Regions from separate parts of the Kitasatospora sp. NPDC001119 genome, predicted to be linked through region 2. Evidence: riboswitches for the same ligand, from Rfam matches in the RefSeq annotation. Region 2 holds a riboswitch; the other holds the start of a gene.
The links. Region 2 has a riboswitch for glycine ahead of gcvT (glycine cleavage system aminomethyltransferase GcvT). Riboswitches for the same ligand answer to the same signal wherever they lie in the genome.

Region 1 (14,144 bases), on a different contig from region 2:
ACTCGCCGACTACACCCAGGAGGACCTGTTCGCCCAGGCGCTGCGGGAGGAGGCCGCGGAGCACGCGGAGGCGGCGGCCGAGGCCGAGGAGGCCGAGGCGGAGCCGGAGGCCGTCGTGGTGCGGCGGTGGGTGCCCGGACAGGACGTCCGGCACGAGGAGTTCGGTCCGGGCTGGGTGCAGGGCAGCGGCGTCGGGAGGGTCACCGTACGGTTCGAGACGCCGTGGGACGGGCCGGGGCGGGTACGGACCTTCGCGGTGGACGACCCGGCGCTCGAACCGTCCCGGCCGCTGCCGCTGCGCCGGGACGAGGGGCCGGACGAGGGGCCGGACGGTGTGTCGGAGGGGAACGGCGGGCCGGGGGAAGGAGCCTGAAACGCGAAGCGGCCCCACCCGGTGGGGGAGTACCGGGTGGGGCCGATCACCGTGCCGGACCCCGTGCGTTCGTGATGCCCTCACGATGTACGGGGACCGGGCCCCGCGCCCTGTCCCTGAGCGCGGGGGCCGGACGCCTCGTCAGGCGTCGGTCTTGACCAGCTCGGGGCTGGAGTCCTGCTGGGCCGAGCCGCCGACGACCGTCGCGGTGGCGGCCGACTTGGTGCCGCGGATCAGGAACGGGACGACACCGGCGACGACGCAGACCACGGCCGCGGTCCAGAACGCGTGCTTGTAGGCGTCCAGGGTGGGCAGCGACAGCGGGATCTGCGGCGGCAGCTTCATGGTGTCGCCGGTCAGGATGGCGGCCATGACGGCGGTGCCGATCGCGCCACCGACCGTGCGCAGCACGGAGTTCATGCCGTTGGCGATACCGCTCTGCTCGACCGGGACGGCGCCGTTGATGTAGGCCGGCATCGCGGCGAAGGCGAGGCCGACACCGAGACCGAAGATCGCCGAGGCGGTGTAGATGTCGCCCTCGTGCCCGTGGCGCACGGCCAGGTAGGCCATCGCGATGGCGCCGAGGACGCCACCGAGGACCAGCGGCAGGCGCGGGCCGCGACGGGCGATCAGCAGGGCGCCGACCGGGGCGGCGACCATCGAGCCGATCGCGGACGGCAGCAGCAGGAGGCCAGCGTGCAGCACGCTGGCGGTGAAGCCGTAGTGGGTCAGCTTCTCCGGGGTCTGGGCGAAGTTGCTGATGACCATGAAGGAGCCGTACATGCCGAAGCCGATGAGCAGGCCGGCCACGTTGGTGAAGGCGACGGCCGGACGGGCCATCATCTTCATGTCCACCAGCGGGTGCGCGACCTTGGTCTCGATGATCCCCCAGATCAGGGCGACCACGGCGGCGACGGCGAACAGGCCGAGCGTCTTGTTGGAGGTCCAGCCCCAGTGGTTGCCCTGGCTGACCGCGACCAGCAGCGCGGAGAGCCAGCCGGCCAGGGTGAGGGCACCCAGCGGGTCGGCGCCGCCCTCCTTGTCGGTCACCGGGTCGGTCGGGACGCGGAAGGCGACCAGGGCGATCGCGATCAGGCCGAAGACCAGGCCCATCCAGAAGATCGACTTGTAGTTCCAGTGCTCCAGCAGGAGACCGGTCGCGACCAGGCCGAGGCCGGAGCCGACGCCCATCGAGGCGCTGATGGCGGCGACGCCGCCGGTCACCTTCTGCTTGGGCAGCTCGTCACGGACGATGCTGATCGCCAGCGGCAGGACGCCACCGCCGGCGCCCTGGAGGACACGGGCGACGACCAGCCAGGTGAAGGAGTGGGTGCTGACCGCCAGCGCCGAACCGGCGACCAGGCCGGCCAGCGAGATCAGCAGCATCGGCTTGCGGCCCCGGAGGTCGCCGAAGCGGCCCAGGAGGGGAGTCAGCACGGCTGCGGAGAGCAGGTTGGCGGTCATCAGCCAGGTGACGCTGGACGCGGAGACGTGCAGTTCCTTGGCCAGCGAGGGCAGGATCGGGACGACCGCGGTCTGCACCACGCTGAACGACAGCATCGCCAGGATGAGGGCCGGCAGGACCCGGGCGCTGCTCTGCTTCTCGGCCGCGGTGGTGGGCTGTGGTGCCTCACTCACGGTTGCTTCCTCCCGTACATAGTGAATGAACTGAAGTAACCATGCAGGGAGATACTTCAGAGTGTCAAATATCGAGTGGTTAAGTTTTGGCAAAGGTGAACGGTCGGGTACGTGACAAGGGCCGTGGTGGGGGTGGCGGGGGCGGGGAGGGGCGTCTGCGGTGGGTGTGCGAGAGGGGCCCCGGACGGTGTCCGGGGCCCCTCTTCGCGGGTGGTGTCAGACGAGCGGGCGCAGTGCGGCCGGGCGGGGTGAGTCGGTGGCGGGGGGTGAGGCGGGGGGCGGGGTCGAGCCGGCCGGGGAGGTGTTCTGGGTGGCGGTGGTGTCGTGGACCTCGACGTGCTCGCGGCGGAGCTCCTCCCGGACCACCTCCTCCGTCGTGTAGCGCTCGACGACCAGGCGGACCCGCTCGACGGGCGCGAGGTACTTGCGGACCACCGCGCGCTCCTCGCGGAGGGTGACCTCCTCGACGGCCTCGGCGATGTCCTTCTCGCTGAGCGTGGCGCGCTCGGCGTCGCTGACCGGCATCCGCTCGACCCGGACGCGCTCGTGGACCACCGGGATGCGGCGCTCGACCTGTTCGGTCGTCACGTACTTGCGCAGCTTCGCGGTGCCGAGGGTGTGCCACTCGGTGGTGACCTCCAGCCGCTCCTCGCGGCAGGTGATCTCGACCGGGCCGCTGGGGGCGGACGGGGCGCCGTCGGCGTGCGCGGCGCCGACGGTCGCCGCCGGGGCGGGCGTAGACGCGGGGGCGGGCTGCGACTGCGGCCTCGGCTCCACGGTGGGTGCGACGGGGGCGGCCGCCGGGGTGGCGGTGGTGGCCTCGGGGGTGCTGAGCATCCGCATGTCGGCCTCCGGGGCGGTTCTGGTGCTGTCGGCGACCGCGGCGGTGACGGCGGCGGTGGGCGGGGCGGTGGCGACGGGGGCTCTGGCCGGGGCGGGCTCGGGAACGGGCTCGGGGGAGCGCTCGGGGGTGTGGAACGTGAGCGACTTCGCCGGGGCCGCCGCGGTCGTCGTGGCGGCGGCGGCCGCCGCCGTGGTGCCGAAGTCGAGGTCGGCCTGCCTGGGCCGGCTCCCGTTCTCGTGGCTCGGGCGGCCGTCCATCGGGGTGTCGAGCCCGTAGTAGCGGTACAGCTGGAGCTCCTGGGCGGGGGACAGGTGCTGGCCGACGCCGAAGTCCGGCGACTCCTTCACCAGCGACTTGTCGTACGGCACCCGGAGCTCGTCGCCGGCGAACTCGCTCGTGGTCAGCGGGACGAAGGCGTCCCGACCGAAGATGCCGGTCCGGACCGCGGCCCACTCGGGCCGGCCGGTGGCGTCGTCCAGGTAGACCTCGTCGACCGTGCCGATCTTGTCTCCGTTGCGGTCGACGGCCTTGTGACCGATGAGGTCCCGGGGGTCGATGTCGGTCTGCACTCTTTCCTCCCGTGCGCTGAGCTTGCGGAACTCCCGCAGGAAGGCGGCCGGAGCACCCGTTCCGTCCGCCACTTCACACCAAAAGCCATGAATCGGACGGACGCGAGCGGGGTGCGCCGGACGGGCTGCGCGCTGGACCGTCCGGGGGACGCGCGTAGACCCCGAACGACCTGACGCACCCGTGATCGGGGGGCCTCCCGCTGGTACCCTGGGCGACGACCGCAGAGCCCGCTCGGGAGAGTCTCCGACTGCGAAAGCCGCTGGTCGGAGCGCCGAAGGAGCAACTCCTCCCCGGAATCTCTCAGGCATCCGTACCGTGTGGGGTAGGTCACTCTGGAAAGCAGGGCAGGAGCGTCGGCGCGGAAGCCGGCGATCACCACCCTCACCGACGGTGCAAGCCGACGGAGCGCCCACAGCGCCCCGTGCGGGTGAAGCTCTCAGGTCCCGATGACAGAGGGGGAGGCCTGTCGGGTCCGCCCGCCCAGGTTCGTCCGCTGTCCGCAGCGGCGAGGCCGGCCGGCGTGCGTACCCCCGCCGGTCCGTGACCAGGAGGCCTCGACCACCATGAACGCCCAGCCGAACGCGGGACGCCCCACCGGCGCCTCGACCCTCACCGAGCTTGAGCTGGCCAGCCCCTTCGAGAACCGCCACATCGGCCCCGACGCCGCCGCGCAGGAGAAGATGCTGGCGTCCGTCGGCTACGGCTCGCTGGACGAGCTCGCCGCCACCGCGGTGCCCGAGGCGATCCGCTCCATCACCGCCCTGGACCTGCCCGCGGGCCGGACCGAGGCCCAGGTCCTCGCCGAGCTGCGCGAGCTGGCCGGCCGCAACCAGGTGCTCCAGCCGATGATCGGCCTGGGCTACTACGGCACCTTCACCCCGCCGGTGATCCTGCGCAACGTCATGGAGAACCCGGCCTGGTACACCGCCTACACCCCGTACCAGCCGGAGATCTCGCAGGGCCGCCTGGAGGCGCTGCTCAACTTCCAGACCCTGGTCTCCGACCTGACCGGCCTGCCGACCTCCGGCTCCTCGCTGCTGGACGAGGGCACCGCGGCCGCCGAGGCGATGGCGCTGGCCCGCCGCGTCACCAAGGTCAAGGGCGGCGTCTTCCTGGTCGACGCCGAGACCCTGCCGCAGACCGTCGCGGTGATCAACACCCGTGCCGTGCCGACCGGTGTCGAGGTCGTCGTCGCCGACCTGTCCGAGGGCATCCCGGCCGAGATCGTCGAGCGCGGCGTCTTCGGCGTGCTGCTCCAGTACCCGGGCGCCACCGGTGTGGTCCGCGACCTCACCGCGGTGATCGAGCAGGCGCACGGCCTGGGCGCGATCGTCGCCGTCGCCGCCGACCTGCTCGCGCTGACCCTGCTCAAGTCCCCGGGTTCGCTGGGCGCCGACATCGCCTGCGGCACCTCGCAGCGCTTCGGCGTGCCGATGGGCTTCGGCGGCCCGCACGCCGGCTACCTGTCGGTGCGCGCCGAGTTCGCCCGCTCGCTGCCCGGCCGCCTGGTCGGCGTCTCCGTCGACGTCGACGGCAACCGCGCCTACCGCCTGGCGCTGCAGACCCGCGAGCAGCACATCCGCCGCGAGAAGGCCACCAGCAACATCTGCACCGCCCAGGTGCTGCTCGCCGTGATGGCCTCGATGTACGCCGTCTACCACGGCCCCGACGGCCTGGCCGACATCGCCCGCCGCACCCACCGCTACGCCACCGCCCTCGCCGAGGGCCTGCGGGCCGGCGGCGTCGAGCTGCTGCACGGCGAGTTCTTCGACACCGTCACCGCCGTCGTCCCGGGCCGCGCCGCCGAGATCGCCGCCGCCGCCCGCGCCAACGGCATCAACGTCCACCAGGACGGCGCGGACCGGATCTCCGTCTCCACCGACGAGACCACCACCCGCGAGCACCTGGCCGGCGTCTGGGCCGCGTTCGGCGTCCCCGCCGTCGAGGTCGCCGAGGCCGCCGACGCGCTGCCCGCCGCGCTGCTGCGCGAGGACGAGTACCTGACCCACCCGGTCTTCCACAGCCACCGCTCGGAGACCGCCATGCTGCGCTACCTGCGCCGCCTGTCGGACCGGGACTACGCGCTGGACCGCGGCATGATCCCGCTGGGCTCCTGCACCATGAAGCTCAACGCGACCACCGAGATGGAGGCGGTGACCTGGCCGGAGTTCGGCCAGCTGCACCCCTTCGCGCCGATCGACCAGGCCCAGGGCTTCCTGACCCTGATCCGCCAGCTGGAGCAGCAGCTGGTCGAGGTGACCGGCTACGACGCCGTGTCGATCCAGCCGAACGCGGGCTCGCAGGGCGAGCTGGCCGGTCTGCTGGCCGTGCGCGCCTACCACCACGCCAACGGCGACACCCAGCGCGACGTCTGCCTGATCCCGTCCTCGGCGCACGGCACCAACGCGGCCTCCGCGGTGATGGCCGGCATGCGCGTGGTCGTGGTGAAGACCCTGGTCGACGGCGACGTGGACGTCGAGGACCTGAAGGCGAAGATCGAGCAGCACCGCGACAACCTCGCCGTGCTGATGGTCACCTACCCGTCCACCCACGGCGTGTACGAGACCCAGATCACCGACATCTGCGCCCTGGTGCACGAGGCCGGCGGCCAGGTGTACGTGGACGGCGCCAACCTGAACGCCCTGGTCGGCTTGGCCAAGCCGGGCAAGTTCGGCGCGGACGTCTCGCACCTGAACCTGCACAAGACCTTCTGCATCCCGCACGGCGGTGGCGGCCCGGGCGTCGGCCCGGTCGCGGTGCGCGCCCACCTGGCGCCGTACCTGCCGAACCACCCGCTGCAGCCGGAGGCCGGCCCGGCCACCGGCGTGGGCCCGATCTCGGCCGCGCCGTGGGGCTCGGCGGCCATCCTGCCGATCTCCTGGGCGTACGTCCGGCTGATGGGCGGCGAGGGCCTCAAGCACGCGACCCAGGTCGCGGTGCTGAACGCCAACTACATCGCCAAGCGCCTGGCGCCGCACTTCCCGGTGCTCTACACCGGTCCGGGCGGGCTGGTCGCGCACGAGTGCATCATCGACCTGCGCCCGCTGACCAAGGAGACGGGCGTGACGGTGGACGACATCGCCAAGCGCCTGATCGACTACGGCTTCCACGCGCCGACGATGTCCTTCCCGGTGGCCGGCACGCTGATGATCGAGCCGACCGAGTCCGAGGACCTGCACGAGATCGACCGCTTCTGCGACGCGATGATCACCATCCGGGCCGAGGTCGACAAGGTCGGCTCGGGCGAGTGGGCGGCCGACGACAACCCGCTGCGCAACGCCCCGCACACCGCCGCCACGCTGGCCGGCGACTGGGCGCACGGCTACTCGCGGCAGGAGGCGGTCTTCCCGGCGGGCGTGAACCCGGCGGACAAGTACTGGCCGCCGGTGAGCCGGATCGACGGCGCGTACGGCGACCGCAACCTGGTCTGCTCCTGCCCGCCGCTGGACGAGTACGGCGTCTGACCCGACCGGGCCCAGGTGGTCCGGGTCGGACGGCAGGGCCCCGGCGGAGTTCTCCGCCGGGGCCCTGCCCGTCTGCGCTGGTCGGCGGCTGCCCCCGCCGTACGGTCGGACCGGGTGGTCAGGCCGCGTGGGCGACGGGGCGGCGCGGGGCGATCACCCGGCCGTCGGGCAGCAGTTCGCCGGTGTCCTCGAACAGGACGACGCCGTTGCAGAGCAGGCTCCAGCCCTGCTCCGGGTGACGGGCCACCGATACGGCCGCCTCGCGGTCCTCGGACTCGGCCGTCGGGCACTCAGGACGGTGCTGGCACATGCGTACCCTCGCTTCGCTCTGCGATCCTCCCCGTGGTGCGGTCGCCGGAGGTGGTGCCGTCCGGGGCCGCCGCGGTGGTCGGATCCTGTCCGCGCGCCGGCCAAGTGTGGGCCGGCGCCCAAGTGGGTAGGACAGGGGGTCCTTCCACGCTGGTTCCCAGTGTCGGCATCCCGGGAGCCGCGCGCAGGGATTTCGTGACATGCGCCACAACTCCCGGGTAGAGATCACCCGTTCAGGTGGGGCCGACGGGAAAAGGCGCACCGGTGGGTCAGTCGGGACATGGCCCGTTGGGGCCATGCCGAATGGCCCGGACGGGTGGTCACCGTTTGGGTGAGGGTTTGGGAGCGGGCGCGCGGGCGCGGTCGAGGGCCGCCGGGCGGGTGGGCCCGGCGGCCCGTGGGGCGTCGGCGGGTCAGGAGGTGCCGAGCAGCAGCGGTCCGGCGAGCGGGGCGCGTGCGAGCAGCGGCAGCAGTTCGGCGGCGGGCCGGGCGCGGTGCGCGGCGACGCCGAGCGGGGCCGGGGCCAGGGGGATCAGGAGGTCGCCGTCCGGGTCGGCGTCGGGGTTGTGCAGCCAGAGCGCCGTGGCGTACTGGCCGGGGAAGGTCAGCAGCCGGGGCTGCCGGCGGGTCCGGGAGCCCTGGGCGAGCTGCCAGGCCTCGCGCAGCGCCCGGACCGTCGAGTCGAGGTAGGGGCCGGCGGTGAAGTGGGAGAAGCTGTGGCCCTCGGCGCTCTGCACCACCTCGGCGGCGGCGGCCACCTCGGCGCCGTCCTTGATCAGGAAGCGCCAGCCGGTGCGGCGGGCGGCCGGCAGCTCCGGGCGCGGGCCGTTCAGGACGTGCACCGCGAGCGGGTGGGCGGGGAGCAGTGGGCCGGTCGGATGGCGCAGTGCTGCGGCGGCGGGCTGGCGCAGCGCGGTCTCCGAGTCGAGCGCGCCCAGGATGGCGCGCAGGGCGCTCGGCGGGGGCTGGGGGGTTTGCAGAGTCATGGCGGGGTCCGCCTCTCCAAGCGAGATCGGCGTGCGAGTGCGGCATACCGGCGTGGCGGGGCGACGCGTCGTCGGTGACGGGGCCGGGCCGTGTCCGGTTGTGCAGGATCGCGGTGCCGGCGCGGTCGCCGCCTCGACGAGGGCTTTCGGGGCGAGGCGGACCGGCCGGAGCGCTGTGCGAATTCGAACAGGTGCGCAGGGTGATCTGTTTATCACAGGCTGTGGTGTCGGGCAAGTCCACAGTTCGTCTGATTTTCCGTCAGATGCCTTGCATTGCAAGCCAGTACGCACGTTCGGGTATCGATCTTCGCGGTGGGCATCATGCTTGCACGGTCGGTCGACCGGGTGCTCGACGGGGTGGCTCTGGAGGAGGGGACCGTGGGCGAGAAGGTCGTGGCGACTCGGGCGGAACTGGCGGACCGGCAGCTCTACCGGCGCAAGCTCCACACGTGTCTGGACGTGCTCGGACGGATGATCCGGGAGGACCGCTTCGACCGGCCGCGGGCGGTGATGGGCCTGGAGATCGAGCTCAACCTGGCCGACGAGCAGGGCCTGCCGGCCATGAACAACGCGCAGGTGCTGAGCGCGATCGGCTCCAGCGACTTCCAGACCGAACTGGGCCGTTTCAACATCGAGGTCAACATCACGCCGCACCGGCTCTGCGGGCACGTGTTCGAGGAGCTGCGCGAGGAGATCGACACCGGGCTGCGCTACGCCGACCGGCAGGCGGCCGAGGCGGGCGCCCGGATCGTCATGGTGGGCATCCTGCCGACCCTGGAGCACGCCCACACCGGGCTGGACGCGATGAGCCACAACCAGCGGTACAGCCTGCTCAGCGACCAGATCCTGGCCGCCCGCGGGGAGGACATCGCGCTGGACATCGAGGGCGTCGAGCACCTCCAGCTGGAGTCGATCACCATGGTGGCCGAGGCCGCCGCCACCTCGCTCCAACTGCACCTCCAGGTGACCCCGCAGCGGTTCTCCTCGGTGTGGAACGCGGCCCAGGCGATCTGCGGGCCGCAGCTCGCGCTCGGCGCCAACTCGCCCTTCCTGTTCGGGCGGGAGCTGTGGCGGGAGACCCGTCCGGTGCTCTTCCAACAGGCCTGTGACACCCGTACGGCGGAGCTCAAGGCCCAGGGCGTGCGCCCGATCACCTGGTTCGGCGAGCGCTGGGTGGACTCGGCGTACGACCTGTTCGAGGAGAACCTGCGGTACTTCCCCGCGCTGCTGCCGATCTGCGACGACGAGGACCCGATGAAGGTGCTGGCCTCCGGCGGCGCGCCCAGGCTCGCCGAGATGCGGCTGCACAACGGCACCATCTACCGCTGGAACCGCCCGGTGTACGACATCGCGGGCGGGGTGGCGCACCTGAGGGTGGAGAACCGGGCGCTGCCGGCCGGGCCGACGGTCGCCGACACGCTCGCCAACGCGGCCTTCTACTACGGGCTGGTGCGGGTGCTGGCCGAGCAGCCCCGGCCGATCTGGACCCGGCTGCCGTTCGAGCGGGCGGACGAGAACTTCCAGCAGGGCGCCCGGTACGGCATCGACGCGGTGTTCCAGTGGCCGCGCTCGGGGCGGGCCGGGCGCGGCGGCGGGCTGCAGACCGTGTCCGCGGTCGACCTGGTACTCAACGAGCTGCTGCCGATGGCCTACCAGGGGCTGGACGAGTGGGGCGTGGAGCCCGCCGACCGGGACCGCTACCTGGGCATCATCGAGCAGCGCTGCCTGCGCCGCACCAACGGCGCGTCCTGGCAGACCGCGACCTTCCACCGGCTGCGCGAGCAGTACGGGATGGACCGGCCGGCCGCGCTCGCGGCGATGACCAGGCGCTACGCCGAACTCATGCGCGGCGGCGAGCCGGTGCACACCTGGCCGGTGGGCTGAGCCCTCCCCGTCGGGGCGGTCCGGCGGCTGTGTCAGGATGATCGCTCCGGCGGTCGGCCGACGGCCGGAGCGACCGCCCGTCCGCTGGAGCCCCCGTGACCACCGTCCCGACCGCGCCGGAGACCGCGAATCCCACCCGTCGGCTGTTCGGCGCGGAGCTGCTGATCGTCCTCGGCCTCTCGCTCGGGGCCAGCGGGATCAGCGCGCTGATCAGCTTCACCGGCTCGCTCACCGAACCGCTCAAGCTCGGCCAGCAGGTCGCCACGCTGAACGGCTCGCGGGCGCCCGGGCGGCCCTGGCTGGACCTGGTGTGGCAGCTGTACTACATCGGGCGCGGGCTGATGCCGGTGGTGCTGGTCGGGTACCTGCTGGTGCGCGAGGGCGTCGCGCTGCGGGTACTGGGCTTCGACCTCGGGCAGAAGCTGCGCGACCTGGGCCGGGGCGCCGCCGTCGCGGCCGCGATCGGCGGGTCGGGGCTGGCGCTCTACCTGGCCTCGCAGGCGGCCGGGTACAACCTGACGGTGGCGCCGTCCGGGCTGCCGGACGTGTGGTGGCGGGTGCCGGTGCTGCTGCTGTCGGCCTGGCAGAACGCGATCCTGGAGGAGGTCGTCGTCCTCGGCTACCTGCTGCGCCGGGTGGGGCAGGTCGGGTGGTCCTGGCCGGCGGCGGTGGCGGCGAGTTCGGTGCTGCGCGGCTCCTACCACCTCTACCAGGGGGTCGGCGGGCTGGTCGGCAACATGGTGATGGGCGCGGTGTTCTGCCTGCTGTACCGGCGCTGGGGGCGGGTGATGCCGCTGGTGGTGGCGCACGCGCTGATCGACACGGTGGCCTTTGTCGGGTACGCGCTGCTGGCCGGGCACGTCAGCTGGCTGCCGACCCCTTGAGCGACCGCGCCCGGCCGCGCGGCGGACGGGCGAGCAGCCGGTCGACGTGTCGGCGCTCCAGGCCCTCGCCGGGGTCGACGGGCAGCAGCAGGCGGTCCCGGCGCAACCGGGAGCGGCGGACCAGCCGCGGCGGGATGACGTCGTCCACCCAGGCGAACGGCCGGCCGGCGGCGTAGCGCAGCAGCGGGGCCCACTTGGCGGCGGAGAACAGCTCCATCAGCGGGACGCGCGGGTCGCCGGGCTGCGGGACGTAGCCGGTGAAGGTGACCACCGGGAGCGGGTCCAGGCCGATCGCCGGGGCGATGTGGGTGTTCGCGTTCTCCTCCCACGTCGTCGCCCAGACCAGGTCGTACGTTCCGGCGAGTTCGCGCAGCCAGGTGCCGTGCCGGGCGGACAGCAGGACGGTGTAGCCGAACAGGGTGTGGGTGTCGAACCCGGCGTCCGGGTGGGGGCGGACCGGGTTGAGGACGCCGTCGACGTCCAGGAACAGCAGTGGCTTCGGCACCGGTGGCCCCTCGGAGACGGTGGTGTTTCCTGACACTTCGGACGTCACCCGCGCACCGGCGGTTGCCCACGGGCGGGCGCACGCGGGGCGCACAGGGGGCTCATGGAGCGGGCGCGGGCTCGCTGACGGGCACCGGTGCGTCCGTCGTGCCCCGACGGCTCAGCCGGCGCACCTGCGGGTCCAGCAGGACGACCGCGCTGAGCACCAGACAGGCGGCGGCGCACGCCCAGAGCGCGCCCGACAGGCCGAGCGCCACGGCGGCGGGGCCGGCCAGCGCGGTGCCGACCGGGGCCAGCGAGTAGGAGCCGAGCTCGTCGTACGCGGTGACCCGGGAGAACATCTCCTCGGGTATCTCCTGCTGGAGCGCGACCATCCAGTTGACGCCGAAGACGGTGACGCCGACGCCGGACAGGAACATCGCGACGACCAGCAGCGGCAGCGGCACCTCGGCGGCGAGGGCCAGGGCGGGCACGCCGAACAGGAAGACCCCCCAGTTGCCGACCAGCAGGATCCGGCGCGGCCGCCAGCGCGTCATCAGCACGCCGGTGGCCACCAGGCCGACGCCGTAGGCGGCCATCGCCAGGCCCCAGGCGCCCGCCCCGCCGAGCCGCTCCTTGGCGGCGGTCGGCCCGTACACCGACTCCACCGCGTTGATGCAGGCGACCAGCACCGAGAACTGGAGCACGATCACCCAGAGCCAGCGGCGGGAGGCGAACTCCCGCCAGCCCTCGCGCAGGTCGCGCAGCATGCTGCTGCCGGAGGACGCGGGGGCCTTCTCCGGCTCCAGGAAGAAGCGGAGGGCGGCGGCGACCAGGAAGCACAGGGCGTCCAGGGCGAGCACCCAGCCCGGGCCGACGAGGGCGGTGAGCGCCCCGCCGAGGGCGGCGCCGCCGATCTGGGAGGCGTTGAGGCCCATCCGGAAGACCGCGAAGGCGCGGGCGGCGTGTTCCTGGGGGACGGCCTGCATGATCATGCCGCCGGAGGCGGGGGAGTAGAGGGCGTAGCCGGCCCCGCCGGCCGCGGAGAGCGCCAGCATCTGCCAGAGCCGGACGTCACCGGTCAGCACCAGGGCGGCCAGGACGGCCTGGGAGACTCCGCTGAACACGTTGGCGGCGACCATGATCAGGTGGCGCGGCAGGCGGTCGGCGAGGGTGCCGCCGACCACCATCAGCAGGACGGTGGGCACCAGCCGGGCGGCGGTGACGTAGCCGACCTCTGTCGTGGTGCCGCCGGTGCCGAGCACGGCGAAGGCGGTGGCGATGGGGGCGCCGGCGTTGCCGAGGCCGCTGACCACGGTGGCGGCGGTCTGGATGCGGAAGTTGCGGCTCGCCCAGGCGAAGCGGCGTGAGGGTGGGGTCGGCACCCGGAGACTATGCCGTGGGGGCGTACGGGTGTCCATCCGGTTGTCGTACCGGGGCGTCGGGAGGGTGGGGTTTCAGCCGAGCTTGCCCCGTCGGCCGAGTCCGCCCCGTCGGCCGAGATGGCCCCGAACGTCGAGGGCTGCCCCGTCGGCCGTTCCGGCCCCGTCAGCCGAGGTGGCCCCAGAGGAAGGTGACGGTGCGGCGCCAGGCGATCCGGGCCTGGAGCGGGTCGTAGGTGCCGATCAGGTTCTCGTCGTTCATGAAGGCGTGCCCGGCCGGGTAGAAGTGGATCTCCGGGCGGACGTCGGTGGCCTCGCCGATCCGGATCGCCGCCTCGTCCACGGCGGCCATCGGGATCGAGCCGTCCAGCTCGCCGAAGTGGCCGAGCACGTGGGCGGTCAGGCCGCGGTAGTCGAAGTCCGGGTCGGGCGGCAGGCCGTAGAACGGGACCACGGCGGCCACCCTGTCGCCGGCCCGGGCGGCCAGCAGCAGGGCGAAGCCGCCGCCCATGCAGAAGCCGACCACGCCGACCGCGTCGCCGACCACGCCGTCCAGCGCGAGCAGGTGGTCGACCGCCCCGGCCAGGTCCTCCACCGCCCGGTCGACCGGCAGCTCGCGCCGGAAGCGGGCCGCCTCGGCGCCGTCGTGGGTGGTGGCGCCGCCGAACAGGTCGGGGGCGAGGACGGTGAAGCCCTCGGCGGCGAAGCGGTCGGCCATGTCGGCGATGTGCGAGGTCAGGCCCCACCACTCCTGCACCACCACCAGGCCCGGTCCGACGCCCTGCGGCGGGCGGGCCAGGTAGCCGTGCGCGGTACGGCCGTTGCTCGGGAAGGTGACGTTCTGCCGGGAGCCGCCCTGGTCAGGCATGGCTTCCTCTCGGTGGGTCGGGCCGCGAGCGGCGGGAGTTCGGCGGGGCGGTCCGGGTCAGCCCATCTCCTCCAGGGCGCGTCCCTTGGTCTCCTTGATGCAGAAGGCCACGAACGGGATGGAGAGCAGCGCGAAGGCCGCGTAGATGACGTACGTCGCGGAGAGGTTCCAGTCGGCGAGGTCCGGGAAGCTGACGGTGATCGCCCAGTTGGCGATCCACTGCGCCGAGGCGGCGACGGACAGCGCCAGCGCGCGGATCCGGTTGGGGAACATCTCGCCGAGCAGGACCCAGACCACCACGCCCCAGGAGAAGGCGAAGCAGAGCACGAAGACGTGCGCGGCGACCAGGGCGACGGTGGCGTGGGTGTTGTCCAGGGTGGCGGTGTCGCCGGTGCCCTCCCGGTAGGAGAACGCCCAGGCGGCGGTGCCCAGTGCGGCCGCCATGCCGATCGAGCCGGC
Region 2 (14,144 bases):
CCCGGCGCCGGGTTGAAGGTGGTCAGCGGACGGGCGTACAGGCGCGAGAAGTTGTAGATGTACGCGTAGTACGTGTTGCCCGGGTCGAGCGAGTCCGGGGTGCCCTTCATCTCGTAGGTGACCGTCCCGCCCTTCTTGTCCGAGGCGTTGACGATGCCCTTGGTGGCGGCGTTGGCGCCGGAGCCGCCTCCGGTGCCGGAGGACGAGGCGGAACCGGTGTCCTTCGACGAGCTGGTGCAACCGGTCACGACCAGGACGGCGGCGGCTGCGGCCGCGGTCAGGGCGACGGTACGGGACCTACGCATGGGTGAGATCAACCCCTTGGGGATGGGAGGCGGTGAAGGAGAGCCTTGACGGCGCATCACATGATGCGTGGTCATGTGCGGCGGGATCAGTTGCTCTTGGGATCGAGGGCGTCGCGAAGACCGTCGCCGAGCAGGTTGAAGGCGAGCACGGTGACGAAGATCGCCAGACCGGGGACCACCATGTACTGGGGGTCCACCTGGTAGTACCGGATCGCGTCCTGGAGCATCCCGCCCCAGGAGGCCTGCGGCGGCTGGATGCCGACGCCGAGGAAGCTCAGCCCCGCCTCGAAGAGGATGTTGGTCGGGATCAGCAGGGTCGAGTAGACCAGGATCGGACCGACCAGGTTGGGCAGCAGCTCCTTGAACAGGATGAACGGGCCGCGGGCGCCGAGGCTGCGGGCCGCGTGGACGAACTCCCGCTCGCGCAGCGAGAGCGTCTGGCCGCGCACGATCCGGCCCATGTAGGGCCAGTTGAAGAAGCCGATCACGAAGATCAGCACCAGCATGTGCAGCGGCAGGCCGTGCAGGCCGAAGGCTCCGCCCTGGAGCGAGGTCGAGATCGCGATGGCGAAGAGCAGCAGCGGGAAGGCCAGGAAGACGTCCATCACCCGGCTGATCACGGTGTCCACCCAGCCGCCGTAGTAGCCGGCCATGATGCCGAGCACGGTGCCGATGGTGTTGGACAGCAGGGTCGCGCCGAAGGCGACCAGCAGGGAGACCCAGGAGCCCTCGATGACGCGGGTGAGCAGGTCACGGCCCTGCAGCGGGTCGATGCCGAGCGGGTGTTCGAGGCTCATGCCGCCCCAGTCGCCGAACGGCAGACCGCCGAGGTCGGCGTCCAGCAGGTCCTGGTGGAGGGCGTCCGGGTCGAGCCCGAACATCGACTCGATCGGCTTGGCCAGCACGGCGAGCATGATCAGCAGGATCACCACGACGCCGCCGGCGACGGCGGCCTTGTCCCGCTTGAAGCGGGTCCAGGCGATCTGGCCGAGGGAGCGGCCCTCGATCTTCTTGGCCGGTCCGGCGGCGGCTGCTGCCTCCGGCTCGTTCCCGGCGGTGGTCACGGATGTCATGGTCAGTTGGTCCCCTCGCCGACGGTGGCCGGCCCACGGGTGCCGGTCGCCGTCTTCGGCGGTGCGGCTGCGGACGTGCGGAGGTGCTTAGGAGGAGCGGGTGTTGACGGCAGTGCGTCGTGCACAGGCACTGCCACCACGCGGGATGGGCGTCGCGTGGACGGGCTTGTCGGCGTGCGCGCTCACCTTTGTGGGGTTCCAGCACGCGCGGTGCGTTGCGCAGAACTCTCTGCCATCCGAACTGGCTTGCGCCAGCCCTGACAACCGACAGATGCCCAACTGTGATCTGCGTGCATGCACCTCCCCGATCTTCGGCATATACCTCTTCACATGGCTGTAACTGCCATGTCAAGATGACCGGGCCGCACATCCGGAAATTCGTCCGGAAAGCATCGAAGCCGACTTGACGGACAATCAAGTCGGCTTCGGAGAATGGGTTTTGGGATTCAGCGCCCGGGGTAGCCGGGCCACGGCCGCTGCGGCTGCTGCTGCCAGCCCTGCGCCGGCGGCTGGGTGCCGTACGCGTAGCCCGGCATCGACTGCCCGGGGTACGGCGGCGGGGGCACCGGCGGGTACGGGCCGGTCGGCGGGCGACCCGCCTCCCGGTCGAAGAACGGCCGCGCGTTGGCGCGCATCCACAGCGCCACCGGGTCGTACTCGTCCGACATCGCCACCGTGGACACCGCGAGCCCCTCCGGGGCCACCGCGATCGCGCGCTGCATCAGCGCCCGCACCGCCTCCACCGCCGGCGGCGAACTCTCGTAGAGGTCAAGGCCGATGGCCAGGTACGGCTCCCCCACCGCGGGCTGCACCCAGGCCCGGCGCAGTGCCCGGACCGCGCGCACCTCGGCGGCCTGCCGCTCCAGCAGCGCGAAGAACGGCTGGGCGTTCAACTGCGGCTCGCTGAGCTTCAACGGCCCGGCCGGCAGCCGGTCCAGGCCCGCGGCGACCCGCCGGAGGTCCGCCCAGGGCACCCCGACGCCGCCGCCGGGGGCGTGCGGGTTGAGCCACAGGCCCCAGCGGGTGCGGTACAGCGAGGCCGCGATCTCCCGGCCGGAGACGACCTCGTGGGCCCGCGCCCAGCCGGAGGCGGTCAGCTGCTCGGGCGAGGTGACGGCCGGCGCGTAGCCGTGGCCGCTGATCTCCATGTTCCCGTACTGCGCGTCCGGGCTGCCCGGCGTGCCGTGCCACAGCAGCATCCAGACCCGGCCGTCCGCCAGCGCGTGCAGCAGCCGCTCGTACGCGTCGTAGCGCTCCGGCGCGACGTCGCGCAGGGCGCGCTCCAACGCGCCGGGATCAGCTCCCGGGCGCCCGGCCGGTGCCTGGCCCCAGGGCCCCGGCACACCGCCCGCTCCCGTTCCCGCACTCATGCGCCCACCTCGCCGCGCCTCTTTCCCTCAACCCGCCGACCCGTCGGCCGTCTGCACGCACCCTATGGCGCGGCACCGGCCACCGCCACGGCGACGTGCCTCTGATCCGGACCCGCTCACGCCCGCGTGTGGAAAGGCAGTACCCGGGTGAGCAGCCACTCGACCACCGGGTCGTCGGCGAGGTCGAGCAGTACGAGGTGGACGCCCCCGGGCAGCGGCGCGGTTCCCAGCGCTCGCCCGAGTGCCTCGTTCACCGCGGCCGGGTCGGCCGGGGCCGCCGGGTCCAACTGGACGCCCACGAACATCACGGTCGGTTCGCCCTCGATGCTGGCCAGCGCCCTGCGGGCGGTCAACACACCGGGCAGCGCCGACAGTTCGCTCCGGCAGGCGGCCAGGAAGTGCTCCGGGTCCTCGCCCGGCACCGGCTCGCGCAGCGCCACCCGGCCGCCGGTCGGCTCCGCGGCGCCCTCGGCCTGCTCCCAGCGGTCCTCGCGCGGGCCGCGGCGCAGCTCGGCGACCCCCTGCGGCGGCACCGGGAGGCCCACCGGCGCGTCCGGGTTCACCGCGATGCCGAGGCCCAGCGGCAGTCCGCGGGCGAACTCCCACACCGGCGCGATCGCGAAGGCCATCCCCGGCGCCTGCTGGAGGAACACCTCCTGCGAAGAGAACACCGGCACGTACGGGTCGCCGCCCAGCTCGATGGTCGGCAGGTCGAGCGCCTGGCCCTGCGGGTCGGCCCCGGCCGGCAGCGGCACCCACACCTGGCTGCGCGCCAGCACCTCGAACACCCGTGGGGTCGCGCCCGGGTCGCCCAGGGCCGCGGTCAGCACCTGCTCCAGTTCGTTGGCCGGCCAGGAGCCGCCCGCCGGCGCCTCCTCCGGTCCGCCCCACCCCTGCTGCTGCTCCACCGGGTACCCCATGCGCCGCCGATTCCGCCCTCTGCCGTCGGCCGCCCACTGCCGCACCGACGCGCAGCAGTCTAGAGGCGTGCGGGGGGTGCGGTCAGGACTCGTGTTCGGGTCCCGCGCGGTGTGACCGGGTCCCCCCTCCCCTCGTCGTCCGGGACGTGCCATGATGTGCCCGTCCGACGGCATGCGCCGCGGGCCCCCACAACTCCATACCGGCCGCTCGAACCCGCGCGGGAGAGCCCGGAGTGCCGCTCAGGCACAGCCGGCGCCGAAGGAGCAAGTCCTCCCCGGAATCTCTCAGGCACCCCTACCGCACGGGTTAGGCACATCTGGAAAGCGGCGCCCGGCCCTGTCGTGCGCCCACCCACGGTGCAAGCCGTCATGCTGTCCCCCAAGCTGGAAACGGCTGCGGGCGGCGGGGCGGTGAAGCTCTCAGGTTCGACGACAGATGGGGAGACCCACGCCGCCGCATGCCCGCGCGCAGGGTCGGCCCCCAGCGGGTCCGGTCCGGTGCGTGCACCCCTGAGTGCCCCGACCGAGGAGTTCCTGGCCATGTCGTCCCTCCGCCTGACCGCGCTCGACGCGCTGCACCGCGCCCTCGGCGCGACCATGACCGACTTCGCCGGCTGGGACATGCCGCTGCGCTACGGCAGCGAGCGCGAGGAGCACCTCGCCGTCCGCACCAAGGCCGGCCTGTTCGACCTCTCGCACATGGGCGAGATCACCGTCACCGGCCCGCAGGCCGGCGAGATGCTGGACCACGCCCTGGTCGGCTTCGTCTCCGCGCTGGGCGAGCTGCGCGCCCGCTACACCATGATCTGCGCCGAGGACGGCGGCATCCTGGACGACCTGATCGTCTACCGCCTGCGCGAGGACGCCTTCCTGGTCGTCGCCAACGCCTCCAACGCCCAGCTGGTCCTCGACGAGCTGATCGCCCGTGCCAAGGGCTTCGACGCCGTCGTCACCGACGACCGCGACACCTACGCGCTGATCGCCGTCCAGGGCCCGGAGGCCACCGGCATCCTGGCCGACACCACCGACGCCGACCTGCCCGGCCTGAAGTACTACGCGATCCTCCCAGCCTTCGTGGCCGACCGCGAGGTGCTGCTCGCCCGCACCGGCTACACCGGCGAGGACGGCTTCGAGATCTTCTGCCACCCGGCCGACGCCGAGCCGGTCTGGCAGGCGCTGACCGCCGCCGGCGCGGACCGCGGCCTGGTCCCCTGCGGCCTGTCCTGCCGCGACACGCTGCGCCTGGAGGCCGGCATGCCGCTGTACGGGCACGAGCTGTCCACCGACCTGACCCCGTTCGACGCCGGCCTGGGCCGGGTCGTCCGCTTCGACAAGACCACCAACGAGGGCGCCTTCGTCGGCCGCAAGGCCCTGGAGGCGGCCGCCGCCGCGGCCGAGACCAACCCGCCGAAGGTGCTGGTCGGCCTGGTCTCCGACGGCAAGCGGGTGCCGCGCGCCGAGTACACCGTGGTCTCCACCGAGGGCGAGCCGATCGGCCGGATCACCTCCGGCGCGCCGTCCCCGACCCTGGGGCAGCCGATCGCGATGGCCTACGTCGACGCCGCCCACGCCGCCCCCGGCACCACCGTCGCGGTGGACGTGCGCGGCAAGCACGAGCCCGTCAGGGTCGTGGCGCTGCCGTTCTACAAGCGCGCCCGCTGACCCCTCGCACGCCCCCCGTTTTCCCATACGCGCACGTCGCAGCCGTCCGCGCGGCGGCCCGCTTCGTCGTACCCGCTTCCCATCCTGGAGAATGACGCCATGAGCAACCCCCAGCACCTTCAGTACACCAAGGAGCACGAGTGGCTGACGGCCGCCGTGGACGGTGTCTCCACGATCGGTATCACCAAGCACGCCGCGGACGCGCTCGGTGACATCGTCTACGTGCAGCTGCCCGAGGTCGGCGAGACCGTGACCGCCGGCGAGACCTGTGGCGAGCTGGAGTCCACCAAGTCGGTCAGCGACCTGTTCTCCCCGGTGACCGGCGAGGTCACCGAGGTCAACCCGGACGTCCTGGACAACAACGCCCTCGTCAACAGCGACCCCTTCGAGGGCGGCTGGCTGTTCAAGGTGCGCGTCGAGGCCACCGACGAGCTGCTCAGCGCCGACGAGTACGACGCGCTCACCAACCCCCAGGGCTGAGCCCCCGACGGGACGGGCCGCCGCACCGCGGTCCGTCCCGCCCTGGCCCCTTTCCCTCCTCCTCCCGGGAAGACCACACCATGACTGTTCTCAACCAGTCCCTGCACGCCCTCGACCCGGAGATCGCCGCCGCGGTCGACGCCGAGCTGCACCGCCAGCAGACCACCCTGGAGATGATCGCCTCCGAGAACTTCGCCCCGGTGGCGGTCATGGAGGCCCAGGGCTCGGTGCTCACCAACAAGTACGCGGAGGGCTACCCCGGCCGCCGCTACTACGGTGGCTGCGAGCACGTCGACGTGGTCGAGCAGATCGCGATCGACCGCATCAAGGCCCTGTTCGGGGCCGAGCACGCCAACGTCCAGCCGCACTCCGGCGCGCAGGCCAACGCCGCCGCGATGTTCGCGCTGATCCAGCCGGGCGACACCATCCTGGGCCTGAGCCTGGCCCACGGCGGTCACCTGACCCACGGCATGAAGATCAACTTCTCCGGCAAGCTCTACAACGTGGCCGCGTACCACGTGGACGAGAAGACCGGCCAGGTCGACATGGCCGAGGTCGAGCGCCTCGCCAAGGAGCACCAGCCGAAGCTGATCATCGCCGGCTGGTCCGCCTACCCGCGCCAGCTCGACTTCGCCGCGTTCCGCCGGATCGCCGACGAGGTCGGCGCGCTGCTCATGGTGGACATGGCGCACTTCGCCGGCCTGGTGGCCGCCGGGCTGCACCCGAACCCGGTGCCCTACGCGGACGTGGTCACCACCACGACCCACAAGACCCTGGGCGGCCCGCGCGGCGGCGTCATCCTGTCCAAGGCCGAGTTCGCCAAGAAGATCAACTCCGCGGTCTTCCCCGGCCAGCAGGGCGGCCCGCTGGAGCACGTGATCGCCGGCAAGGCGGTCGCCTTCAAGGTCGCGGCCTCCGAGGAGTTCAAGGAGCGCCAGCAGCGCACCCTGGACGGCGCCCGCATCCTCGCCGAGCGCCTGCTCCAGGCCGACGTGGCCGAGGCCGGCGCCAGCGTGCTCTCCGGCGGCACCGACGTCCACCTGGTCCTGGTCGACCTGCGCAACAGCCAGCTCGACGGCCAGCAGGCCGAGGACCGGCTGCACGAGGTCGGCATCACCGTCAACCGCAACGCCATCCCGAACGACCCGCGCCCGCCGATGGTCACCTCGGGCCTGCGCATCGGCACCCCGGCCCTGGCCACCCGCGGCTTCCAGGCCGAGGACTTCCGCGAGGTCGCCGACATCATCGCCGAGGCGCTCAAGCCCGCCTTCGACGAGACCGTCGCCGACGCGCTGAAGGCCCGGGTCTCCGCCCTGGCCGCGAAGTACCCGCTCTACCCGAACCTCTGATCACTCCGGTGATCGTTCGGGCGGGGTGACCGGCCTCACCCCTCCGGCGTACCAGGCACCCCGGGGCACCGCGCACACTGGAAGTGCGCGCGGTGCCCCGTCCCGTGTCGGCCCCTCCCTGCCCGCAAGTCCTTCCACGCGACCAGACAAGGACGTCCCCCGTGGCCATCAGCGTCTTCGACCTCTTCTCCATCGGCATCGGCCCGTCGAGCTCCCACACCGTGGGCCCGATGCGCGCCGCCCGGATGTTCGCCCGCCGACTGCGCACCGAGGACCTGCTGGACCGGGTGACGGGCGTACGGGCCGAGCTGTACGGCTCGCTCGGCGCCACCGGCCACGGCCACGGCACCCCGAAGGCCGTCCTGCTCGGCCTGGAGAACGCCTCGCCCCGCACCGTCGACGTCGACCAGGCCGACAAGGACGTCGAGCGGATCCTCGCCGAGAAGCGGATCAACCTGCTCGGCGAGCACCCGATCGACTTCGACCCCGACACCCAGCTGGTCCTGCACCGCCGCCGCTCGCTGCCGTACCACGCCAACGGGATGACCCTGTGGGCGTACGCGGCGGACGGCTCGACCCTGCTGGAGAAGACCTACTACTCGGTCGGCGGCGGCTTCGTGGTGGACGAGGACGCGATCGGCGCGGACCGGGTCAAGCCCGACGACACCGTGCTGAAGTACCCCTTCCGCACCGGCGACGAGCTGCTGCGGCTCAGCCGGGAGACCGGGCTGTCGATCTCCGGCCTGATGCTGGAGAACGAGAAGGCCTGGCGCAGCGAGGAGGAGATCCGGACCGGTCTGCTGGAGATCTGGTCCGTGATGCAGGAGTGCGTGCGGGCCGGCATGTCCCGCGAGGGCATCCTGCCGGGCGGGCTGAAGGTCCGCCGCCGGGCCGCCTCGGGTGCCCGCGCGCTGCGCGCCGAGGGCATCGGGCCGGCCAACGCGATGGAGTGGGTGACCCTCTACGCGATGGCCGTGAACGAGGAGAACGCCTCCGGCCGCCGGGTCGTCACCGCGCCGACCAACGGCGCCGCCGGGATCATCCCGGCCGTCCTGCACTACTACCTGAACTTCATCCCGGGCGCCGACGACGACGGCATCGTCCGCTTCCTGCTCGCCGCCGGCGCCATCGGCATGCTCTTCAAGGAGAACGCCTCCATCTCCGGCGCCGAGGTCGGCTGCCAGGGCGAGGTCGGCTCCGCCTGCTCGATGGCCGCGGGCGGCCTCGCCGAGGTCCTCGGGGGCACCCCCGAGCAGGTCGAGAACGCCGCCGAGATCGGCATCGAGCACAACCTCGGCCTCACCTGCGACCCGGTCGGCGGCCTGGTCCAGATCCCCTGCATCGAGCGCAACGGCATGGCCTCCGTCAAGGCCGTCACCGCGGCCCGGATGGCGCTGCGCGGCGACGGACGGCACCACGTCTCGCTGGACAAGGCGATCAAGACGATGAAGGAGACCGGGGCCGACATGAAGATCAAGTACAAGGAGACCTCGCGCGGCGGGCTCGCCGTCAACGTCATCGAGTGCTGAGCTGACCGGCTTTTCCGCAGGCCCCCGGGCGGTCCCCCGTTCCGCCCGGGGGCCTGCGCGTGCTCCGGATCACCCGGCCGTGGCCGCCTTCGCGGGGGTGTCGGCCGGCTCCGGCTCCGGGTCTGGCTTCGTCGGCTCGGGCTCGGGCTTCGGCGGCTTGATCTCCCTGGCCGCTCCCTGCTGCGGGCGCACCAGGCAGGCGAGGGCCGTCGCCGCGGCCGCCAGCAGCACCCCGCCCACGACCGTGCCGTGCAGGCCGCCGGTGACCGCCGCCCCGACGGCGTCGCGGACGGCCGCCGGGAGCCCGTCGAGGGAGGCCGGGGTCAGCCCTCCGCCGGTGAGCCGGCCGGCCTCGGCGGCCCCGAGGCGCTCCGTGAGGGAGTCGGTGAGCCGCGCCGTGTAGACCGCGCCGAGCGCCGCCATGCCGAGCGAGCCGCCGATGCTCCGCAGCAGCGTGACCACGCCCATCGCCGCGCCCATGTTCTGCGGCCGGACCGCCCCCATCGAGGTCAGCAGGGTGCTCTGCATCACCAGGCCGAGGCCGATCCCGGCGACGGCCGTGAGGGCCGAGGCCACGGCGATCGGGGTGTCGGTGCGCAGGAGCAGCAGCAGCGCGCCGCCGGCCAGGGTGACCGCGCCGCCCAGCAGCGGGTAGCGCCGCTCGCCGCCGGGCCGGCCCATCAGCCGCGCCGTCACCAGCTGGGTGCCCATCATGCCGAGCATCAGCGGCAGCAGGAGCAGCCCGCCGGCGGTGGGCGAGGCGCCCCGGGCCAGCTGCAGGTAGAGCGGCAGGTAGCCGACCAGGGCGATCATCACCGCGCCGGTGAGGAAGCCGAGCATCTGCGCCACCGTGAAGTTGCGGTCGCGGAACAGCGCGGGCGGGATCAGCGGCCCGGGGGCGCGCAGTTCGGTCCGGGCGAACCAGCCCAGCGCGACCACCGCGACGAGCGCCGTGCCGAGGAGCACCGGGGAGGTCCAGGAGTAGGCGGTGCCGCCCCAGCTGCTCACCAGGGTGAGCGCGAGGATGCCGGTGGTCAGCAGGGCGACCCCGGCCCAGTCGAACGGGGCGCGCACCCGCTCCGTCCGCAGCCGTACCCCGACGCCGACCGCGAGCAGCGCGACCAGCCCGACCGGCAGGTTGACGTAGAAGGCCCAGCGCCAGCTCAGCCGTTCGGTGAGGAAGCCGCCGAGCAGCGGTCCGCCGACGAAGGCGATCGGCATCAGCACGCCGACCACCGACTGCACCCGCGCCCGGTCGGAGGCGGGGACGAGCACCCCGATCACCGAGAGCGCGCCGACCATCAGCCCGCCCGCGCCGATCCCCTGGAGGCCCCGGAAGGCGATCAACTGCCCCATGTCCTGGGCGAGTCCGGCCAGCACCGAGCCGGCCAGGAACACCACCACCGCCCACTGGTAGGCGCCCTTGCGCCCGTACAGGTCGCCGAGCCGGCCCCAGAGCGGGGTGGCGGCGGCGGAGGTCAGCAGGTAGGCGGTGACCGCCCAGGAGAGGTGCTCCAGCCCGCCGAGGTCGCCGACGATGGTCGGCAGCGCGGTGCCGATGATCTGGCCGTCGAGGGCCGAGAGGAAGATGCCGAGCATCAGTCCGACGACGCCGAGCAGCGGCGGCTTGGGCCGCTCGTCGGCCTGCTCCTTGTTCTGGCCCCCGCTCTGTTCCGTGGCCATGCCGTCCACCCGCTTCCCCGGCTCAGGCCGCGAACGGGCGGGCCCGGCGGGCGTCCCGCAGCGCCTGCGCCCACCAGGTGAGCTGGTCGAGCATGGTCTTGGCGGCGGTGTCGGCGGCCGGGTCGATCGCCTTGCCCTCGGCGTCGAAGCACTGCGAGGCGCCGTGGAAGCTGACCGTGTTGCGGATCGTGGCGGCGTTCAGCTCGGCCATCACCACCCGCAGCTGCTCGACCGCCCGCAGGCCGCCGGACAGGCCGCCGTACGAGACGAAGCCGACCGGCTTGCCGTGCCACTGCCGGTTGTGCCAGTCGATGGCGTTTTTCAGCGGGGCCGGGAAGCTGTGGTTGTACTCGGGCGTGACGATCACGAAGGCGTCGGCCGCCTCCAGCCGGGGCGACACGGCGGCCAGCAGCGCGGCGTCGTCCGGGGAGAGTTCGCCGCCGAAGGACGGGAAGGTGACGGGCAGCGGGGTCTCCACCAGGTCGATCCGGTCGGCGGTCAGGTCGCCGCGCGCCTCGAGGTGGCCGAGCAGCCAGTCGGCGACCACCGGGCCGAAGCGGCCGTCGCGGGTGCTGCCGACGAGGACGGCGACCTTCAGGTTCTGCTCGTTGGACGCCTGCTCGCTGGACGTCCGCTCGTTGGACTTCTGCTCCGTGGACATGGGAGTCCCCCTCCGGGATGGCTGATGTGTACGGCGTATCCGTCTCGAATACAACGTACACATCGACGTGTACGGCGTCCACTGCCGATACGCCGTACACAGGAGGGTGCTACGGTGGGACCGACCCCCAGTCGGAAGGAGCCCGCCCCCATGCCCGCTCAGCAGGCCCCCACCGGGGACACCCCCGCCGGCGACGACAGGCCCCCGGCGTCACTCTGGGAGCGCCTGGACCGCCCGGCCCCCGCCCCGCGCACCACCCTGACCCCGCAGCGGATCGCCGAGGCCGCCGTCGCCGTCGCCGACGCCGAAGGCCTCGACGCCGTCACCATGCGCCGGCTCGCCGCCGAACTCGGCGTCGCCCCGATGGCCGCCTACCGGTACGTCTCCGGCAAGGACGAACTCATCGAGCTGATGGTCGACTTCGTCTACGGCCGACTCCCCCTGGACGCCGCCCCCGCCGAGGACTGGCGGGAGACCATGCGCGCCCTCGCCCTCCACCTGCGGGCCATGCACCTGGCCCACCCGTGGACCGTCCGGGCGGCCACCCCGTTCTCCCTCAGCCCGAACCAACTCGCCGTCCCCGAGCACGCGTTCGCCGCCCTGGCCGAGCACGGCCTGGACGCCGACACCACCATGGCGGTGTTCCGCACCGTCACCGGCTACGTCCACGGCTCGGTCACCACCGAAGTCACCCTGGACACCCTGCGCCGCGAGCGCGGCTGGTCCGACGGCGACCAGACCCGGGCCGGCCTCGCCCCCCGGATGACCTGGCTGATGGGCACCGGCCGCTACCCCAACTACCAGCGCTACCTCCACGCGGCCACCCGCAAGGACGACCCCGACTGGCAGTTCGAAACCGGCCTCGACTGCGTCCTCGACGGCATCGCCGCCCACTTCGCCCTCTGACCGGTCAAAAGCGGCCCAGAACAGTCTTCGCAAGGTCGAATTGTCGCTATCCCTCGCTGTTTCAACCGACGTGGAGGACCCTGGTCCGAGCCAAATCGAGAGAACGGCCGGAGGTCCAGAGCCATGCCCAAACGCGGGGGCCAAGCGGCAGCAGCTGGATTCCAGTACCAGTACCTGGTCACGCTGGAAGCCTTGCTCGAAGCCCTTGAGGACGCCAGGCACGACATCGCCGCAGCCGTGATCGAACCCTCCGGCCACGACAACGACAGCGACGAATCCTCACCGGGAACCGCTGACACGGACGCTATCGACTACTACCTGGTGGACGACCTGCGTCGGCCGGTCGTAGCCGCCCAGGTGAAGTCCGGCGGCCCCGACACCGAGCTGTCGGCCCCAGCCGCCTACGCGATCCTTCTGCGGATGGTCCGCGCATGCCCGACCGCCGAGTCCTACCAACTGATCACGAACAAGCGGCTGCATCCCAAGGCAGTCCGGCTGAAGCAGGCGTTGACCCACGGCGGTGACCTCGGAACGCTCAGGGCGGCGCTCCGCCAGGCACTCGACCGCAGCTCCAAGCTGTCGAGCGTGGACGATCTCCGCGACAACGACCTGCGCGCCCTGGGCCGCGCCCGGATCAAGTCCGACCTGCGCGATCCGCACGAGTTCCGCGATCAGCTCCGGGAACGGATCCGGGAACACCGCGCCCGGCACCGGGACGGGCTCGGTCACCAGTCGGCCGGGCGCATGTCCAATCACCTGGTGTCGGAGATCCACCACCGGGCCGCTGGAGAATCGGAGGGCGTATTGGAGCTGGAGGCCTTCCGCAGCGAGCTCCTGACCGAGAGCCGCCACCTGGCGTGGGACTTGGGCGCCTTCGACTGGGGAATCATGATCGGCCCCGTCCCGTCGGTGCCGGACGTCCCGCGTTCCGAGGTCCTCTCCCGGGTCCGGGCCGCGCTGGCGGATTCCCCCGGCCCCCGGGTTCCGTCGAGTTGCGCCCTGCTCGGCTTGTCCGGCATCGGCAAGACCAGTCTTGCCGCCGCCTACGCCCACGACACCGCGGACTCCTACGACTGGATCTTCTGGGTCAACGCGGAGAGCACCGCCTCCCTGATGACCTCGTTCCGGAGGATCCACGAGTGGCTGCATCCCCAAGGCGACCGGGCTCCCGACGACGACACCCGGCTGCAGGACGGAGTCAGGGCGCTGCTGAGCGCGTCCGCCGAACGCTGGCTGCTGATCTTCGACAATGCGACCGATCGCCACAGCCTCCACCCGTGGATGCCCAGCAGCGGGCGGGGCCATGTGATCGTCACCTCCACGAACCAGGCCGGCTGGGCGGCTCATCCGCACAAGATCGACGTCCAGGCCTTGACGCCGACCGAAGCAGGAGCCCTGGTGCGCCTCAGGCTCGCGGACGACTCCCCGTGGGACGAGCATGCCGAACGCGCGGCCATGGACCTGTCCGCGGCTCTGGCGCACTGGCCACTGGCCCTGGAACTCGCCTGCGGCTACCTCCTCAGTTGCGAGCTCGGACTCGCCGAGGTGCCGCGCTACCTGCGCTCGATCCGCGACCTCGCACTCGACGACGAACGGTCCGTCCCAGCCGGCTATCCCCACACCCTGGTGGCGGCGATCCACTTCGCCCTGGAACGGGTGGACCGGTATGCGCTTCCTCAGCGACCCTTCGTATCGGAGATCGCCATGTCGTCCGTCCAGGCGGCGGGCTACCTGGGATCGCGCCAGATCCCGCTGCACCTCCTCATCGCCATTGCCGTCGTCCCGGACGAACTGGCCTACCTCGACACGCCCGAACCGATCGTTCTGCAGGACGACCCGGGGAACTCCTTCAACTCTTCCGAAGTGCACCGCGCACTCTGGTCGGAGTCCCTGGTCCGACGCGATGCCCCGCTGTGCGCCCGCCCGCCCGAGGAGTGGTCCGAGGCCCACCCGGAGGAGGTCGACCAGACCATCAGCGTCAACGAGATCGTCCAGTACGTAGTGCGCGGCCGGGTGGAGAGGGACAGGGCGACCGTCGAGCGCGTCCTACGCCGGTCGGCCCTCCACGTGCAGCTGTGGCTGGCGGCCTTCCTGCGGCACGGCGACGAGCGACACGCCCTCGCCGTGATGCCACACGCGCAGAGCCTCGCCGAGCACGCGCAGCGGCTGGGTTTCTCCTCCAGTGAGGTCGCGATCCTGTGGGGAA

Region 1: linked by a shared signal. The riboswitch ahead of gcvP (aminomethyl-transferring glycine dehydrogenase) and the one ahead of gcvT (glycine cleavage system aminomethyltransferase GcvT) in region 2 are both predicted to bind glycine.

Annotation. Positions count from the first base shown of each region.
Region 1 is NZ_JBSFKI010000009.1:241,246-255,389, reverse strand. It holds gene ACWDD9_RS14315 (DNA polymerase IV) at 1-373, shown strand, start outside; gene ACWDD9_RS14310 (MFS transporter) at 515-2,011, opposite strand; gene ACWDD9_RS14305 (PRC and DUF2382 domain-containing protein) at 2,228-3,496, opposite strand; glycine riboswitch at 3,648-3,751, shown strand; glycine riboswitch at 3,753-3,885, shown strand; gene gcvP (aminomethyl-transferring glycine dehydrogenase) at 3,989-6,889, shown strand; gene ACWDD9_RS14295 (DUF5999 family protein) at 7,008-7,199, opposite strand; gene ACWDD9_RS14290 (hypothetical protein) at 7,612-8,184, opposite strand; gene ACWDD9_RS14285 (glutamate--cysteine ligase family protein) at 8,563-10,068, shown strand; gene ACWDD9_RS14280 (CPBP family intramembrane glutamic endopeptidase) at 10,164-10,952, shown strand; gene ACWDD9_RS14275 (HAD domain-containing protein) at 10,930-11,457, opposite strand; gene ACWDD9_RS14270 (MFS transporter) at 11,558-12,820, opposite strand; gene ACWDD9_RS14265 (dienelactone hydrolase family protein) at 12,984-13,685, opposite strand; gene ACWDD9_RS14260 (sugar porter family MFS transporter) at 13,743-14,144, opposite strand, start outside.
Region 2 is NZ_JBSFKI010000043.1:2,033-16,176, reverse strand. It holds gene ACWDD9_RS36360 (ABC transporter substrate-binding protein) at 1-305, opposite strand, end outside; gene ACWDD9_RS36355 (ABC transporter permease) at 392-1,378, opposite strand; gene ACWDD9_RS36350 (enhanced serine sensitivity protein SseB C-terminal domain-containing protein) at 1,825-2,748, opposite strand; gene ACWDD9_RS36345 (enhanced serine sensitivity protein SseB C-terminal domain-containing protein) at 2,865-3,668, opposite strand; glycine riboswitch at 3,878-3,979, shown strand; gene gcvT (glycine cleavage system aminomethyltransferase GcvT) at 4,209-5,330, shown strand; gene gcvH (glycine cleavage system protein GcvH) at 5,430-5,810, shown strand; gene glyA (serine hydroxymethyltransferase) at 5,891-7,159, shown strand; gene ACWDD9_RS36325 (L-serine ammonia-lyase) at 7,321-8,688, shown strand; gene ACWDD9_RS36320 (MDR family MFS transporter) at 8,758-10,371, opposite strand; gene ACWDD9_RS36315 (NADPH-dependent FMN reductase) at 10,394-11,032, opposite strand; gene ACWDD9_RS36310 (TetR/AcrR family transcriptional regulator) at 11,183-11,938, shown strand; gene ACWDD9_RS36305 (NB-ARC domain-containing protein) at 12,062-14,144, shown strand, end outside.